DNA from 3 places in the Bradyrhizobium sp. CCBAU 21365 genome. Region 2 is predicted to be linked to each of the others. Evidence: predicted binding sites of a transcription regulator. Region 2 holds the regulator's gene; each other region holds the start of a gene.

Region 1 (4,886 bases), 4.5 Mb from region 2:
GCGCATGCTGACCAAGCAGCTGCGCGCGCTCGAGGACGATGGCCTCGTGATCCGCAAGGTCTATGCCGAGGTGCCGCCGCGGGTCGAATACACGCTTTCCGAACTCGGCGAGAGCCTGCGCCCGGTGATCGATATTCTGAAAGCCTGGGGCGAGGGCCATCAGGAGCGGCTGTCCTGCGCGCCGGCGCCGGAGGTCATTGTGAAGAAGTCGAAGCGCGCGGCCTGATGGGCGTTCGCGCTTCACCTCTCCCGGAGGGAGAGGTCGGATCGCATCGCAAGATGCGATCCGGGTGAGGGATTACGCTCCACCGAGGAAGCGGCGCCCCTCACCCGAATTGCTTCGCAATTCGACCTCTCCCCGTTGGGGAGAGGTACGTCGCCTCAGAACGCAACCTGCGTGCGCAGCGCGACCGCGTCGAACTTCGAGCCGACGTCCGCGGTCGAGGTCGCCGAGGCCTGCTTGGCGATATCGCCGTGCAGATAGTTCAGCATGAAGCGGACGTTGTTGTTGACGTACCAGTTCAGCGCGGCGGTGTAGACGGTCTGCCGTCCACCCGCGATGCCGACCGCCTGCGCGATCTGATCGTTGAGGTCCATCGTGCTGACGCGGCCGGCGATTTCCCAGGCGCCCCAGCCGCCGCCGGCGAGCGAGAACGGATCATGCGGCTTGATCCCGCTATAGGAGGCCGTCGCCGGATTGTAGGCATGGTTCTCGCCGGTCAGCACGTAGCCGACCTGCGCGTAGCCGCCGTCGAACTTCAGGCTCGGCGCGCCGAACGGCGGCAATCCGGTGTTCGCGGAGCGATCGACATTGAACCAGTAATATTCGCCCTGCGCGATGAACGGACCATAGGTCGCGGCCGCCTCGACGCCGTACACCTGCGCGCCGGAGACATTGGCGATCGCACCGGTCGAGATCAGCGTCGTCGGATCGATGCGCAGCTCGGGCCGGTCGCTGAGCGTGAGCGTCTGCGCCTGCGTCAGCTGGTTGCGCGGCGGCTGCACCAGCCATTCCGCATCGGCGCCGATATGCACCGAATAGTTCTTGCCGCTGATCGGATTGCCGGCGACACGGATGACGCCGCCATACTGCTCGGACGTGCCGGCCGGCGAGGTCGAGGACGCGGAGTGGATGGCGCCCGACGTCGGTCCGGTGACATAGCCGCCGATCCAGAACTGGTCGTTCCACCAGCGGGTGCCGGCCGCCGAACGGAAGTCGCCGGCGGCGATATTCTGTGCGATGATGCCGACCGAGGCGCGCTCCATGAACAGGATGTCGTTGGAGCTGGTCGCTTCGTCGAGCGTCCACGGCACGTCCATGATGCCGCCTTCGATCGCCATCTTGCCGCCGAACGGCTTGAAGCCGGTGTAGCTCAGATACGCGTTCTCGATGCCGGAGGTGCCGCCGCCGGGCAGCGATCCCGGCGCCGCGCCGCCGAAACCGTCGGACGAGCCGCCGAAGTCGTAGATCAGCGAGTAATTCCAGTCGCCGAAGAATTTGCCGACGATGCCGATGCGCGCGCGGCGGACGTTCTCGCCGCTGTCGAGCTTCTGCGGCGAGGTGCCTGCGGTGTTCGGACGATAGTCGTAGCCGCCGACATCCCAGTGCACGCGGCTCGTGATCGCAACGCAGTTCTGTTCGTCCGCGGTGCAGATGGTCGGCCGGTTGTTCGGCATCGTCACCACGACGCCGGATGGCGCGACCGGGCCCTTCACCGGGATCGCGGCGTTGGCGCTCGCCACCCGCGCTGCCTTGGCGTCCGCCGCCTTCGCATTGGCGTTTGCGCTGGCCGCGGTTGCGGTATTGGCGTTGGTCTGCTTCTGCAGTCTGTCGAGCTTCTGCTCGAGCATCTTCAGCTGCTGCTTCAGCAGCGCGATCTCCGCATCGCTGCCGCCTCCGGCCGATTGTGAATAGGCCGGCGAGGCGGCGAGCGCCCCGGCCAGGCCGATGGCGATGGCACCAACTTTTGTCGCACCCATTGTGCACCCCTGTTGTGTTTGAAGTCCCCACTCACTGAACGGTCCTAGGAGCGTATCGTGACTGATGCACGACAGTGCTTCCGGGCATCGCAGTTCCGCTTGTGGTCCGCAGGCAACAAGCGGAGCGGCGCAGTGAGATGACAGCCATCATAGAAGCTTGGCGGCGCGCTTCAACGTGGCTGCCGCGGGTTGTGCACCGGTCCGGCGGGGGGCCAGTTATCCAGCCGGGCGCCCTTCAATTGCCCGGCGAACACGCCTATATTCCGGCGTTTCCACGAGAGGTGAGAATGCTCCGACCTGTCCGTTTTGCTGCCGTATCCGCTCTGTGCACCTTGGCCTTCATGGGGAATCTTTCCGCAGCCGCGGCCCAGGACCGCCGCGTGCCGTCCTCGCAGGCCGAGCTGCAATTGTCCTATGCGCCGATCGTGCAGCGGGTGCAGCCGGCGGTGGTCAATGTCTACGCCGCCAAGACCGTGCAGAACCGCAATCCCTTCCTGGACGATCCGATTTTTCGCCGGTTCTTCGGCGTGCCGGGACAGCAGCCCGAGCAGATGCAGCGCTCGCTCGGCTCCGGCGTGATGGTCGACGGCTCCGGGCTTGTGGTCACAAACAATCACGTGATCGAGGGCGCCGACCAGGTGAAGGTCTCGCTCGCCGACAAGCGCGAATACGAGGCGGAGATCGTGCTGAAGGACAGCCGTACCGACCTTGCGGTGCTGCGGCTGAAGAACACCAACAAGGAAAAATTCGCGACGCTCGACTTCGCCAATTCCGACCAATTGCTGGTCGGCGACGTCGTGCTGGCGATCGGCAATCCGTTCGGCGTCGGCCAGACCGTGACGCACGGCATCATCTCGGCCCTGGCGCGCACTCAAGTCGGGATCACGGATTATCAATTCTTCATTCAGACCGACGCGGCGATCAATCCCGGCAATTCGGGCGGCGCGCTGGTCGACATGAGCGGCCGGCTCGCCGGCATCAACACCGCGATCTTCTCGCGCTCCGGCGGCTCGCAGGGCATCGGCTTCGCGATCCCCGCCAACATGGTGCGCGTGGTGGTGGCCTCCGCCAAGAGCGGCGGCAAGAATGTGAAGCGGCCGTGGCTCGGCGCGCGGCTGCAGGCGGTGACGCCGGAGATCGCGGAGACGCTGGGGCTGAAGCTGCCGAGCGGCGCGCTGGTCGCCAATGTCGCGCCGAACAGTCCTGCGGCGAAGGCCGGGCTCAAGCTCTCCGACCTGATCGTCGGGATCGACGGCACGCCGATCGACGATCCCAACGCGTTCGACTACCGCTTCGCGACCCGTCCGCTCGGCGGCAACGCGGAGATCGAGGTGCAGCGCGCCGGCAAGCCGGTGAAGCTCACCGTGCCGCTGGAGACCGCGCCCGATACCAATCGCGACGAGATCGTGCTGACCGCGCGCTCGCCGTTCCAAGGCGCCAGGGTCGCCAATATCTCGCCGGCGCTGGCCGATGAGCTGCATCTCGACGCCGGCGCCGAGGGCGTCGTGGTGACCGAGCTCGCCGATGACGGCACCGCCGCCAATGTCGGCTTCCAGAAGGGCGACATCATCATCGCGGTCAACAACGAGAAGATCGCGCGGACCGGCGACCTCGAGAAGGCTTCGAAGACGGGGTCGCGGATCTGGCGCATCACGCTGGTGCGCGGCGGCCAGCAGATCAACGTGACGCTCGGCGGATGAGCCCCAAGGTGAACCGCAAGTGAGCCCGAAGCAACCGCGCGAGGCCGGCAACCTGTTCGCAGCGGCGGGGATGGAGCAGGACGCGCCGCACCCGCTGCCGGACCGGCTGCGTCCGCGCACGCTGGCCGATGTCGTCGGCCAGGATCACATCCTCGGCCCCGACGGCGCGCTGACGCGGATGCTGGAGACGCGCACGCTGGGCTCGCTGGTGTTCTGGGGACCGCCGGGCACCGGCAAGACCACCGTGGCGCGGCTTCTGGCCGACGCCACCGAGCTGCATTTCGAGCAGATCTCCGCGGTGTTCTCCGGCGTCGCCGATCTCAAGAAGGCGTTCGATGCCGCGCGTGCCCGCCGCGAGACCGGCAAGGGCACGCTGCTGTTCGTCGACGAGGTGCATCGTTTCAACCGCGCGCAGCAGGATTCCTTCCTGCCCGTGATGGAGGACGGCACGGTGGTGCTGGTCGGCGCCACCACGGAGAATCCATCGTTCGAGCTCAACGCGGCGCTTTTGTCGCGCGCCCGCGTGCTGGTGTTTCACTCGCTCGATACGGCGGCGATCGAGAAGCTGTTTGCCAATGCCGAGAAGATCGAGGGCAAGCAGCTGCCGCTCGATGCGGAAGCCCGCGCCGTGCTGGTGCGGATGGCCGATGGCGACGGCCGCGCCTCGCTGACATTGGCCGAAGAGGTCTGGCGCGCCGCCCGCAAGGGCGAGGTGTTCAACGCCGAGCAGTTGCAGGCCATCCTGCAGCGCCGCGCGCCGATCTACGACAAGTCGGCCGACGGCCATTACAATCTGATCTCGGCGCTGCACAAGTCGGTGCGCGGCTCCGATCCGGACGCGGCGTTGTACTATCTCGCGCGCATGTTCGATGCCGGCGAGGATCCGCTGTTCCTGGCGCGGCGTGTGGTGCGGATGGCGGTCGAGGATATCGGCCTTGCGGATCCGCAGGCGCTGGCGGTCTGCAACGCCGCCAAGGAGGCCTACGATTTCCTGGGCTCGCCCGAAGGCGAGCTCGCGATCGCGCAGGCCGTGGTCTATCTCGCCACCGCGCCGAAATCCAACGCGGTCTACACCGCGTTCGGCGCAGCGATGCAGACCGCGAAGCAGGGCGGCTCGCTGCTACCGCCGAAGCACATTTTGAATTCGCCGACCAAGCTGATGAAGTCGGAGGGCTACGGCTCCGGCTATCAATATGATCACGACAT
Region 2 (4,886 bases):
CGTCGATCTTCGCGCCGGGCACCACGATCTCGGCGGCGATCGCTAGCGAATTCGCCGAGAGCGACGGCCTGCACCAGTCCGGCCTGATCCTGCTCGGCCTGCTGTTGTTCGTGCTGACCTTCTTCGTGCTCGCCGGCGCGCGGCTGATGCTGATGCGGCTTGAAAAGAAGGCGGGGAAGTAACGCCATGAACCCGATCTACAAATCCCGCCGCCGCAACGACATCGTCATCCGCGCGCTCTGTGTCGGCGCGGCGCTGTTCGGCGTCACCTGGCTGGCGCTGATTCTGATCACGCTGCTTTATAACGGCCTTACAGGCCTCAGCGTGCAGCTGTTCACCCAGAACACGCCGCCGCCCGGCTCGACCGAAGGCGGCCTGCTCAACGCCATCGTCGGCTCGCTCATCATGACGGTGATCGGCGTCGGCATCGGCGCGCCGCTCGGCCTGTTCGCCGGCACCTACCTCGCCGAATACGGCAAGCACGACAAGCTGACCTCGGTGATCCGCTTCATCAACGACATCCTGCTCAGCGCGCCCTCGATCATCATCGGCCTGTTCATCTATGGCGCGGTGGTGGTGCCGATGCGCGGCTTCTCGGCGATCGCAGGCAGCCTCGCGCTCGCGGTGATCGTGATCCCGGTCGTGCTGCGCACCACCGAGGACATGCTGCTCCTGGTGCCCAATCCGCTGCGCGAGGCCGCCTCCGCGCTCGGCCTGCCGCGTTCGCTGGTGATCAAGCGGATCGCCTATCGTGCGGCGCGATCGGGTCTGATCACCGGCGTGCTGCTGGCGACCGCCCGCGTCGCCGGCGAGACCGCGCCGCTGCTGTTCACCGCGCTGTCGAACCAGTTCTTCAGCCTGGATCTGACCAAGACGATGGCCAACCTGCCGGTGACCATCAACAACTTCGTGCAGAGCCCCTACGCCTACTGGAAAGAGCTGGCGTGGAGCGGTGCGCTGCTCATCACATTCACCGTGCTCGCGTTGAATATCGGCGCGCGTATCCTTGGTGCCGAAAGGGCCGCAAAATGACCGAGCTTTCCGTCTCCACGACTGCCGCGGGCCACGTTCCCCAGGTTCCGCTGCCGGAAGCGCCGCCGAAAGTCACGGTGCGCAACCTCAACTTCTATTACGGCGAGCACCACGCGCTGAAGAACATCAACCTGACGCTCGGCACCAACCGCGTCACGGCGTTCATCGGCCCGTCCGGCTGCGGCAAGTCGACCCTGCTGCGCATCTTCAACCGGATGTACGACCTCTATCCGGGCCAGCGCGCGGTCGGCCAGCTGATGCTGGACCAGACCAACATTCTCGACCCCAAGCTCGACCTCAACTTGCTGCGCGCGCGGGTCGGTATGGTGTTCCAGAAGCCGACGCCGTTCCCGATGACGATCTACGAGAACATCGCCTTCGGCATCCGCCTCTACGAGAAGATCTCGAAGTCCGAGATGGACGACCGGGTCGAGAAGGCGCTGCGCGGCGGCGCGCTGTGGAACGAGGTCAAGGACAAGCTGAACGCCTCCGGCCTGTCGCTCTCCGGCGGCCAGCAGCAGCGCCTGTGCATCGCGCGCACCGTGGCGGTGCGCCCCGAGGTGATCCTGTTCGACGAGCCGTGCTCGGCGCTCGACCCGATCTCGACCGCCAAGGTCGAGGAGCTGATCCAGGAGCTCTCCGAGGACTACACGATCGCGATCGTCACCCACAACATGCAGCAGGCGGCGCGCGTCTCCGACAAGACCGCCTTCATGTATCTCGGTGAGCTGATCGAGTTCGACGACACCAACAAGATCTTCACCTCACCGAGCGATCGGCGCACCCAGGACTACATCACCGGCCGGTTCGGCTAGAGCATGATCCGGAAAAGTGGGAACCGGTTTTCCGATCGGATCATGCTAAAATTCAGGACACGAAACCATGATCCCCGGGATCATGGTTGAGGGAGACAAGCGATGGCTTCTGAACATACCGCCAAGGCATTCGACAGCGATCTGCAGGAGTTGACGCGCCTGGTCGCCGAGATGGGCGGCCTGGTCGAGCGGATGATTACCGAGTCGGTCGACGCACTGATCCGTCGCGACGTCGCGCTCGGCAAGCGCGTGGTCGCCGCCGACATCGAGATCGACAATCTGCAGCGCAACATCGAAGAGCGCGCGGTGCTGACGATCGCGCGCCGCCAGCCGATGGCGATCGACCTGCGCGAGATCGTCAGCGCGATGCGTGTCGCGACCGACCTCGAGCGGATCGGCGACCTCGCCAAGAACATGGGCAAGCGCGTCGCGGCGCTGGAGAGCGATTTCCAGCCGCTGAAGCTGATCCGCGGCCTCGAGCACATGACCGACCTCGTGCTGTCGCAGGTCAAGTCGGTGCTCGACGCCTACGCCGCGCACGACCTGCCGGCGGCGATGAACGTCTGGAAGGGCGACGAGGAGGTCGATGCGATCTGCACCTCGCTGTTCCGCGAACTGCTCACCTACATGATGGAAGATCCGCGCAACATCTCGTTCTGCATCCATCTGATGTTCTGCGCCAAGAACATCGAGCGGATCGGCGATCACGCCACCAATATCGCCGAGACCGTGTTCTACATGATCGAGGGCCAGCAGATCACCGACAAGCGCCCGAAGGGGGACATGACCACTTTTGCCACCACGGTGCCGGGCAACTGAGGCATGATCGGCAAGTGCGGGACCGGCAAGAGCGAAACTGGATGATCCTCGCGACAAATCGTTTCCGCGGGGACTATGCTCAAGGAAGTAAGCGTTTCGGTTTGCGTCTGGGCAACGGATCACCACAGAGAAAGAACTTAAACCGATGAGCGCACGCATTCTGGTAGTCGAAGACGAGGAAGCGCTGACGACGCTGTTGCGCTACAACCTCGATGCGGAAGGCTACGATGTCGAGACGGTGGGGCGCGGCGACGATGCCGACACGAGGCTGAAGGAGCGCGTTCCCGACCTCGTGGTCCTCGACTGGATGCTGCCGGGCCTGTCCGGCATCGAGCTGTGCCGTCGCCTGCGGGCGCGGCCCGAGACCAAGCAGCTTCCGATCATCATGCTGACCGCGCGCGGCGAAGAAAGCGAGCGCGTGCGCGGACTTGCCACCGGCGCCGACGATTACATCGTCAAGCCGTTCTCGGTGCCGGAACTGCTGGCGCGGGTGAAGGGCCTGTTGCGCCGCGCGAGCCCGGAGCGGCTTGCGACCGTGCTGACCTATGGCGACATCGAGCTCGACCGCGAGAAGCGCCGCGTGGCGCGCTCCGGCCGCCCGATCGATCTCGGGCCGACCGAGTATCGCCTGCTCGAATTCTTCCTCGAGCATCCCGGCCGCGTGTTCAGCCGCGAGCAGCTGCTCGACAGCGTCTGGGGCCGCGACATCTACATCGATGAGCGCACCGTCGACGTGCATATCGGCCGCCTGCGCAAGCTGCTCAATCCGGGCCGCGAGCAGGATCCGATCCGCACCGTGCGCGGCGCCGGCTACGCGCTCGACGACCGCTTTGCCAAGGCCGAGCCGCAGCCGTAACGGGCGCGTGGCCATCGCAAGCCGCATCACCGGCGTCGTCCCGGCGAAAGCCGGGACCCATACGCCGCGGCCGGCGTAATCGGCACGTGGCCAGACGGCTTTCTAACAACACGCATTAGTGGTTATGGGTCCCGGCTTTCGCCGGGACGACGCCGGTGATGTAATGGGCTACGGACAAAAAAAATCCCCGCTTTCGCGGGGATTTGTTTTTGAGTTCTTCCGTCTTTTCCCGAGTGCTCACTTGATCTGCGGTTTCGCCGACGGCCGGCGGCGATCGGCGGCGGGCTGGTAGGCGACGCGCGAGTGATGCGCGCAATAGGGCAGGCCGGCGAGCGCCTTGCCGCCGCAGAAGAAGAATTCCGGGCTCGAGGGATCGCCGACCGGCCAGTGACAGGTGGCCTCGTTGAGCTCGAGCAGCGACAGCCGCTGGCTCATCGGCACCACATTGTCGTAGGAGATCGGATCGGGCTCCATCTCGACCTCGAAGGCGTGCGCCAGCGCGGTGTTGCCGCGCGACACCGGCCGCGCTACCCGCATCATGTGCTGGGCGGGGCGGGCCTTGCGCTGCCGCGGCGCGGCCGTGGAGGGTGCCTTGGCGCGGCCGGAGAGGCCGAGCCGATGCACTTTGCCGATCACGGCGTTTCGCGTCACATTGCCAAGTTCCGCCGCGATCTGGCTGGCCGACAGGCCAGACTCCCAGAGCTTCTTCAGCTGCTCGACGCGATCGTCGGACCAGGTCAATACAGTCATCGCATTCTTCCCTTCGCGTAGCGCCGGCCAATCATTGGAGCGGCGCTGCGAGCCAATCTGGACAAATATCCCTGCGGCCAGAATCCCTTAGCCCTCGCCGGGCACGGTGTTGCGCCCGAACGTTTACGCGAGACACGAAGGCTACTTAGAGGGTCCAGTACCGCCGCACGAGATGTCGTACCCGACAGGCCAAACGCTACAATATGGCGTGACTCTGGCGCAAGAGTCCGCGGCCGTGCGTCCACATGTTCCCACACAGTTAAGCATCGCGATGAGGCTTTTCCACCGCACCGGAATGCTCCGGATTGCGCTCGTTTCGCATTGCAGGAAGGCCACTTCGTGGCGATTGACACTTACCGACCGCAGCATAGAATGCCCGCCACGTGCCGCCCGCAAAGGCGGCCGTTTTGTTTTCCGAAGCTGGCCGTTGCTGCGCTGGCGTCAAGGCGCGCGGCAATTGTCGGCTTAAAAACCGTCAGTGAACGCCATGACCAACGCTGCCACGTCGCATCTGCTCCCCGTCTTCGCCAGGGTCGATCTCGGCTTCGAGCGCGGTGAGGGCGCCTGGCTGATCGCAACCAACGGCGACCGTTATCTCGATTTCACCTCGGGCG
Region 3 (4,886 bases), 750 kb from region 2:
CTGGCGCTGATGGCCGTGGTGATCGCGCTCCTGATCGGCGTCGCGATCGGGCTTGCCTATGACAAGCGGGTCGCCGCCGTGTTCGTCGCCTCGTCGATCGCGGTGTTCCTGCTGTTGCGCGGAATCGCCGAGCTCCTGATGGCGGTGGCGCGGCGGCTGCCGCGCAGCCGCATGACCATGCTGCGGCTCGCGATCGCCAACATCCACCGGCCGGGCGCGCTGACGCCGTCGGTGGTGCTGTCGCTGGGGCTCGGGCTCGCGGTGCTCGTCACCATCACCCAGATCGACGGCAATCTGCGCCGGCAGTTCCTGGCCGCGCTGCCGGAGCGGGCGCCGTCGTTCTTCTTCATCGACATCCCCTCCACCGAAGCCGACCGCTTCAATGCCTTCCTGGCCAAGATCGCCGCCCGCTCGACCGTCGAGGACGTTCCGATGCTGCGCGGGCGCATCGTGGCCGCGCGCGGCGTCAAGGCCGACCAGCTGAAGCCGTCAGTCGATTCGGAATGGGTGCTGCAGAGCGACCGCGGCCTGACCTATACCGGCGAAATTCCCAAGGGCTCGAAGATCGTCGAGGGCGAATGGTGGGGGCCGGACTACAGCGGCCCCCCGCTGGTCTCGATGGAGAAGAAGATCGCCGACGGCCTGTCCCTGAAGATCGGCGACGAGATCGTCGTCAACGTGCTCGGCCGCGACGTGCCGGCGAAGATCGCCAACTTGCGCAACATCGACTGGCAGGGCCTCGGCATCAATTTCGTGCTGGTTTTCTCGCCGAATGCCTTCAAGGGCGCGCCGCACAGCCATGTCGCGACCCTGACGGAACCACACGCCGATTCCGCGGACGATGCGCGCATCATCAAGCAGGTCGCCGACGCGTTCCCGATGGTGACCAGCGTGCGGGTCCGCGAGGCGCTGGAGACGGTCGGCAGCGTGGTCAGCAATCTGGTGCTGGCGATCCGCGGCGCCAGCGCCGTGACGCTGATCTCGGCGATCCTGGTGCTCGGCGGCGCGCTCGCGGCCGGACACCGCCACCGCGTCTATGACGCCGTGATTCTCAAGACGCTCGGCGCGACGCGGGTGCGATTGCTCGGCGCCTACGCGCTGGAGTATCTGATGATCGGTTTTGCAACCGCCGTGTTCGGGGTGATCGCCGGCTCGATCGCGGCCTGGCTGATCGTGACGCGGCTGATGACGCTGAGTTTTATCTGGCAGGCCGGCAGCGCCGCGCTGGTCGTGGTCGCCGCGCTGGTCGTCACGGTCGGACTGGGGCTCGCCGGGACGCTGCTCGCGCTAAACCAGAAGCCGGCCTCAGTGTTGCGGAATTTGTGACAAAATGTAGCGGCGCGAGCGCCGTTTTTGCCTATGATGCTAGGGCAGAGCGACATTCGGCCGCGCGTGGAAGCTTGCGTCGGATGTGTTAATTTCCCACATACCAATCGGGTCGGATAGTCGGTTTGAATGACACGGAATTAATGTTCCGCAAACCGAGCCATCTGAGATAGATTTACGACCGGCGCCGCAAATCCCTTGCGCTCCACCGGGACCAACCACGGGAATTCGACCATGTCGGACCTAGACCGCAACTACGCTTCTCCTTTCGGCCGGGCCGCCGGGCGCATTGACGCTGCGGCCGTCGACGCCGGTCTGCGCGCCTACATGCTGCGCATCTACAACTACATGAGCATCGGCCTGGCCATCACCGGCCTCGCCGCGCTCGGCGTCTACATGGGTGCGGTGACGACCGACCAGTCGGCCGCCGTCGCCAAGTTCGGCAACGCCTATCTGACGCAGTTCGGCTACGCGATGTTCGTGAGCCCGCTGAAGTGGCTGTTCATCCTCGCCCCTCTGGCGATGGTGTTCGTCATCTCGGCCGGCATCAACCGCCTGCAGCCCGCGACCGCCCAACTCCTGTTCTGGGTGTTCTCGGCGCTGATGGGTCTGTCGCTGTCGTCGATCTTCCTGGTGTACACGCACACCTCGATCGTGCGCGTGTTCTTCATCACCGCGGCGACGTTCGGTGCGCTGAGCCTCTACGGCTACACCACCAAGCGTGACATGAGCGGCATGGGCTCGTTCCTGTTCATGGGTCTGATCGGCATCATCATCGCGAGCCTGGTCAACCTGTTCCTGGCGAGCTCGGCGCTGCAGTTCATCGTGTCGGTGGTCGGCGTGCTGGTGTTCGCGGGCCTCACCGCCTGGGACACCCAGCGGCTGAAGAACGACTACATCTACGGCTACGCCTCGCAGGGTGGCGTGATGGCAGAGCGTGCGGCAATTACGGGTGCGCTGTCGCTCTACCTGAACTTCATCAACCTGTTCACGCTGCTCCTGCAGCTGCTCGGCCAGCGCGACTAAGCGCCTCGAGCGAGCCATCAAATCCAAGCCCCGGCCATCCCGCCGGGGCTTTTCTTTTGGGCGAGGCGAGATGTGGCGTAGCCCGGATGAAGCGCAGCGAAATCCGGGGCAAGTTCATCCATGGCTTCGGCATTTGTAGCCCGGATGAGCGAAGCGATATCCGGGGAAGTTGTACCCGGGTGGTGAGACCCTCCCGGATGTCGCTTCGCTCATCCGGGCTACGAGAAATCCCTACACCAGCGACAGCTTGCGGTCGATCACAAGCAGCACGCGTTCGAGTTCATGGCCGCGGCGCAGGATCAGGCCGGTCGCGGAAATCACGCTGTACATGCCCTGCTTGCGCGCAAGCCGGGGGTCCTTCTCGATCCGGTAGATCGGCACTTCCGACGCGCGCCGGAACACCGAGAACACGGCACGGTCCTTCAGGAAGTCGATCGCATAGTCGCGCCACTCGCCGTCGGCGACCATGCGGCCGTAGAGATTGAGAATGCGGTTGAGCTCAAGTCGATCGAAAGTCACGCGGTTGGGCTGAGGAGTCGCGGCGGCGGTGCGCGCCGCGGCACGACTCCCGCTCGGATCAGTGTCCTCCGAAATCAAACTCATCGAGCGCCTCCTGTCACCTCGGTGACGATCGGGTTCCGAAGGCCCCTCTTCGGGCTCGTCACGAGAGTGACATGATCGCGCTAAGCGAGGGGGCCCGCAAGGGGCCAATCGCAATGCAACCGGGCCTTAACCACCGCCGCGCGCGGCGGATTGTCCGGAAAACCGCAGAGTCACGGGAACGTTAGCGGAATCATATTGCTGCCCCACTTCCGCCCATCGCCCGCCCCGCTGCCCTGCGAAAAGGAAATCCTGCGTTGGCCCGGTCCTTTCGGTTCCGGATTCCTCAGCCCCCAGCCCCCCGGGGCCGTCGGGATCGGGCCTGTTCGCAGGGGAGTCAAATCCCAACACTGGGCCAACGAAAGTTGGTCCTTTTTGTTTTTGGGACCTGTGCAAGCGAGACGCGCGCAAAGCCCCGGCGCCTTCCTTTCGGCAAATCACTGGATGCACGTTCGTCGCCATGCGCGGCTGCACGACAACATGCGTGCGGTCCAACGACGCGACGGGCGGAAGCCGGCGCACCGCGCTTGACCGCAGCGAGGCGCTAGTGAAGCGAGGTGAAGGCAGCGCCGAGCATCGGGCCCGGCTTCTCGCGGTTGCCGTCCTGGACGTACACCGCCGCAGCATCGACGCCGTCACGCGTGATGTTCTCCAGCGGCACGGTCCAGCTCCCGGACGAACCGTTCCAGTCACCGACCTTGAGGAGATTGCGCACCACGTTGTGGTAGGTGATCTCGCGGCCGCGGTTCTCGCCGCGCGCGATCGAGATCGGCACCGACTTCGAGATCGAGCAGATCCAGACCTCGCCGCGCGACACTGCGGGTGACTTCGATGCGGCGACCGACACGTTGATCTGCTTGCCGGTCAGCGTCATCGTCACCGGCACCGACATCACGCTGCCGCTCCTTTCGGTGCTCTTGATGGCGTCCTCGATACTGGCGCGATCGCTGCCGATCACATGCGCGGAGCCGTTGATCACGGCCTGCGGCGTGTAGACGTCGCGATCGCCGCGCACATGTGAATAGGCCTTCTGGCGCGCGCTGAAACGGGAATCGGCCAGCGTGTCCTTCCAGCCGAGATAATCCCAATAGTCGATCGGCATGCTCAGCGCGATGACGTTGGGGTCCTTCGCGAGGTCACCGATGATCTTGTCCGCGGGCGGACAGGACGAGCATCCCTGCGAGGTGAAGAGTTCGACGACGGCACGCGGATCGGCGTGGGCGGGGCGGATGATCGCGACGATTGCGCAGATACCAAGGGCGCTCGACCATCGCGAGATACAGTTATAGGCCATCATCGCTGTCATACTGCGAACCAGTCGTGATGATTTCCATCCGTAATTGTACGGAGCATGAAGTCTGTCCCTGAACTTGCGTGCCCCAAAACGCGAGAAAGCGGCCTTTTCATAGGCCGCCTTCTTTTTAGTCGCTACTCACTAAGCGGTGAGGCACCGATCACAAATCCGCGTTAGGCCGCGAGTTTGCGCAGCACATAATGCAGGATGCCGCCGTTGCGATAGTAATCGAGCTCGTCCAGCGTATCGATGCGGCAGAGCAGCGGGACATCCTTCTTGCCGCCGTCGGCGGAGACGATTTCGGCCGTCAGCGTCTGGCGCGGCTTCAAATCGCCTTGCAGCCCGCGGATCGTGACCTTTTCGTCGCCCTTGAGGCCGAGCGAGGACCACGACGTGCCGTCCTGGAAGGTGAGCGGAAGCACACCCATGCCGACCAGGTTGGAGCGATGGATGCGCTCGAAGCTCTGGCAGATCACCGCCCGGACGCCGAGCAGGCGCGTGCCCTTCGCGGCCCAGTCGCGCGACGAGCCGTTGCCGTATTCGGCGCCGGCGAACACCACCAACGGCACGCCTTCCGCCTGGTACTTCATCGCGGCGTCGTAGATCGACATCTGCTCGCCGTCGGGCCAGTGCTTGGTCA

Evidence for each region. Region 2 encodes PhoB, which activates phosphate uptake and scavenging genes when phosphate is short. Its sites were predicted from a motif close to TGTCATNNANCTGTCAT; they were not measured.
Region 1: a site for PhoB is predicted at 2,038-2,054, ahead of XI02_RS26570 (OprO/OprP family phosphate-selective porin). Genes of this name have one in related genera too.
Region 3: a site for PhoB is predicted at 3,012-3,028, ahead of XI02_RS02075 (DUF2794 domain-containing protein). Genes of this name have one in related genera too.

Annotation. Positions count from the first base shown of each region.
Region 1 covers NZ_CP030036.1:5,664,524-5,669,409, reverse strand. Annotated here, with positions in the region: gene XI02_RS26575 (helix-turn-helix domain-containing protein) at 1-226, shown strand, start outside; gene XI02_RS26570 (OprO/OprP family phosphate-selective porin) at 382-1,980, opposite strand; gene XI02_RS26565 (DegQ family serine endoprotease) at 2,322-3,680, shown strand; gene XI02_RS26560 (replication-associated recombination protein A) at 3,700-4,886, shown strand, end outside.
Region 2 covers NZ_CP030036.1:1,182,209-1,187,094, forward strand. Annotated here, with positions in the region: gene pstC (phosphate ABC transporter permease subunit PstC) at 1-182, shown strand, start outside; gene pstA (phosphate ABC transporter permease PstA) at 187-1,032, shown strand; gene pstB (phosphate ABC transporter ATP-binding protein PstB) at 1,029-1,847, shown strand; gene phoU (phosphate signaling complex protein PhoU) at 1,950-2,666, shown strand; gene phoB (phosphate regulon transcriptional regulator PhoB) at 2,812-3,522, shown strand; gene XI02_RS05515 (GcrA family cell cycle regulator) at 3,760-4,272, opposite strand; gene XI02_RS05520 (aspartate aminotransferase family protein) at 4,760-4,886, shown strand, end outside.
Region 3 covers NZ_CP030036.1:435,502-440,387, reverse strand. Annotated here, with positions in the region: gene XI02_RS02085 (ABC transporter permease) at 1-1,326, shown strand, start outside; gene XI02_RS02080 (Bax inhibitor-1/YccA family protein) at 1,561-2,352, shown strand; gene XI02_RS02075 (DUF2794 domain-containing protein) at 2,584-2,955, opposite strand; gene XI02_RS02070 (thioredoxin family protein) at 3,497-4,258, opposite strand; gene acnA (aconitate hydratase AcnA) at 4,420-4,886, opposite strand, start outside.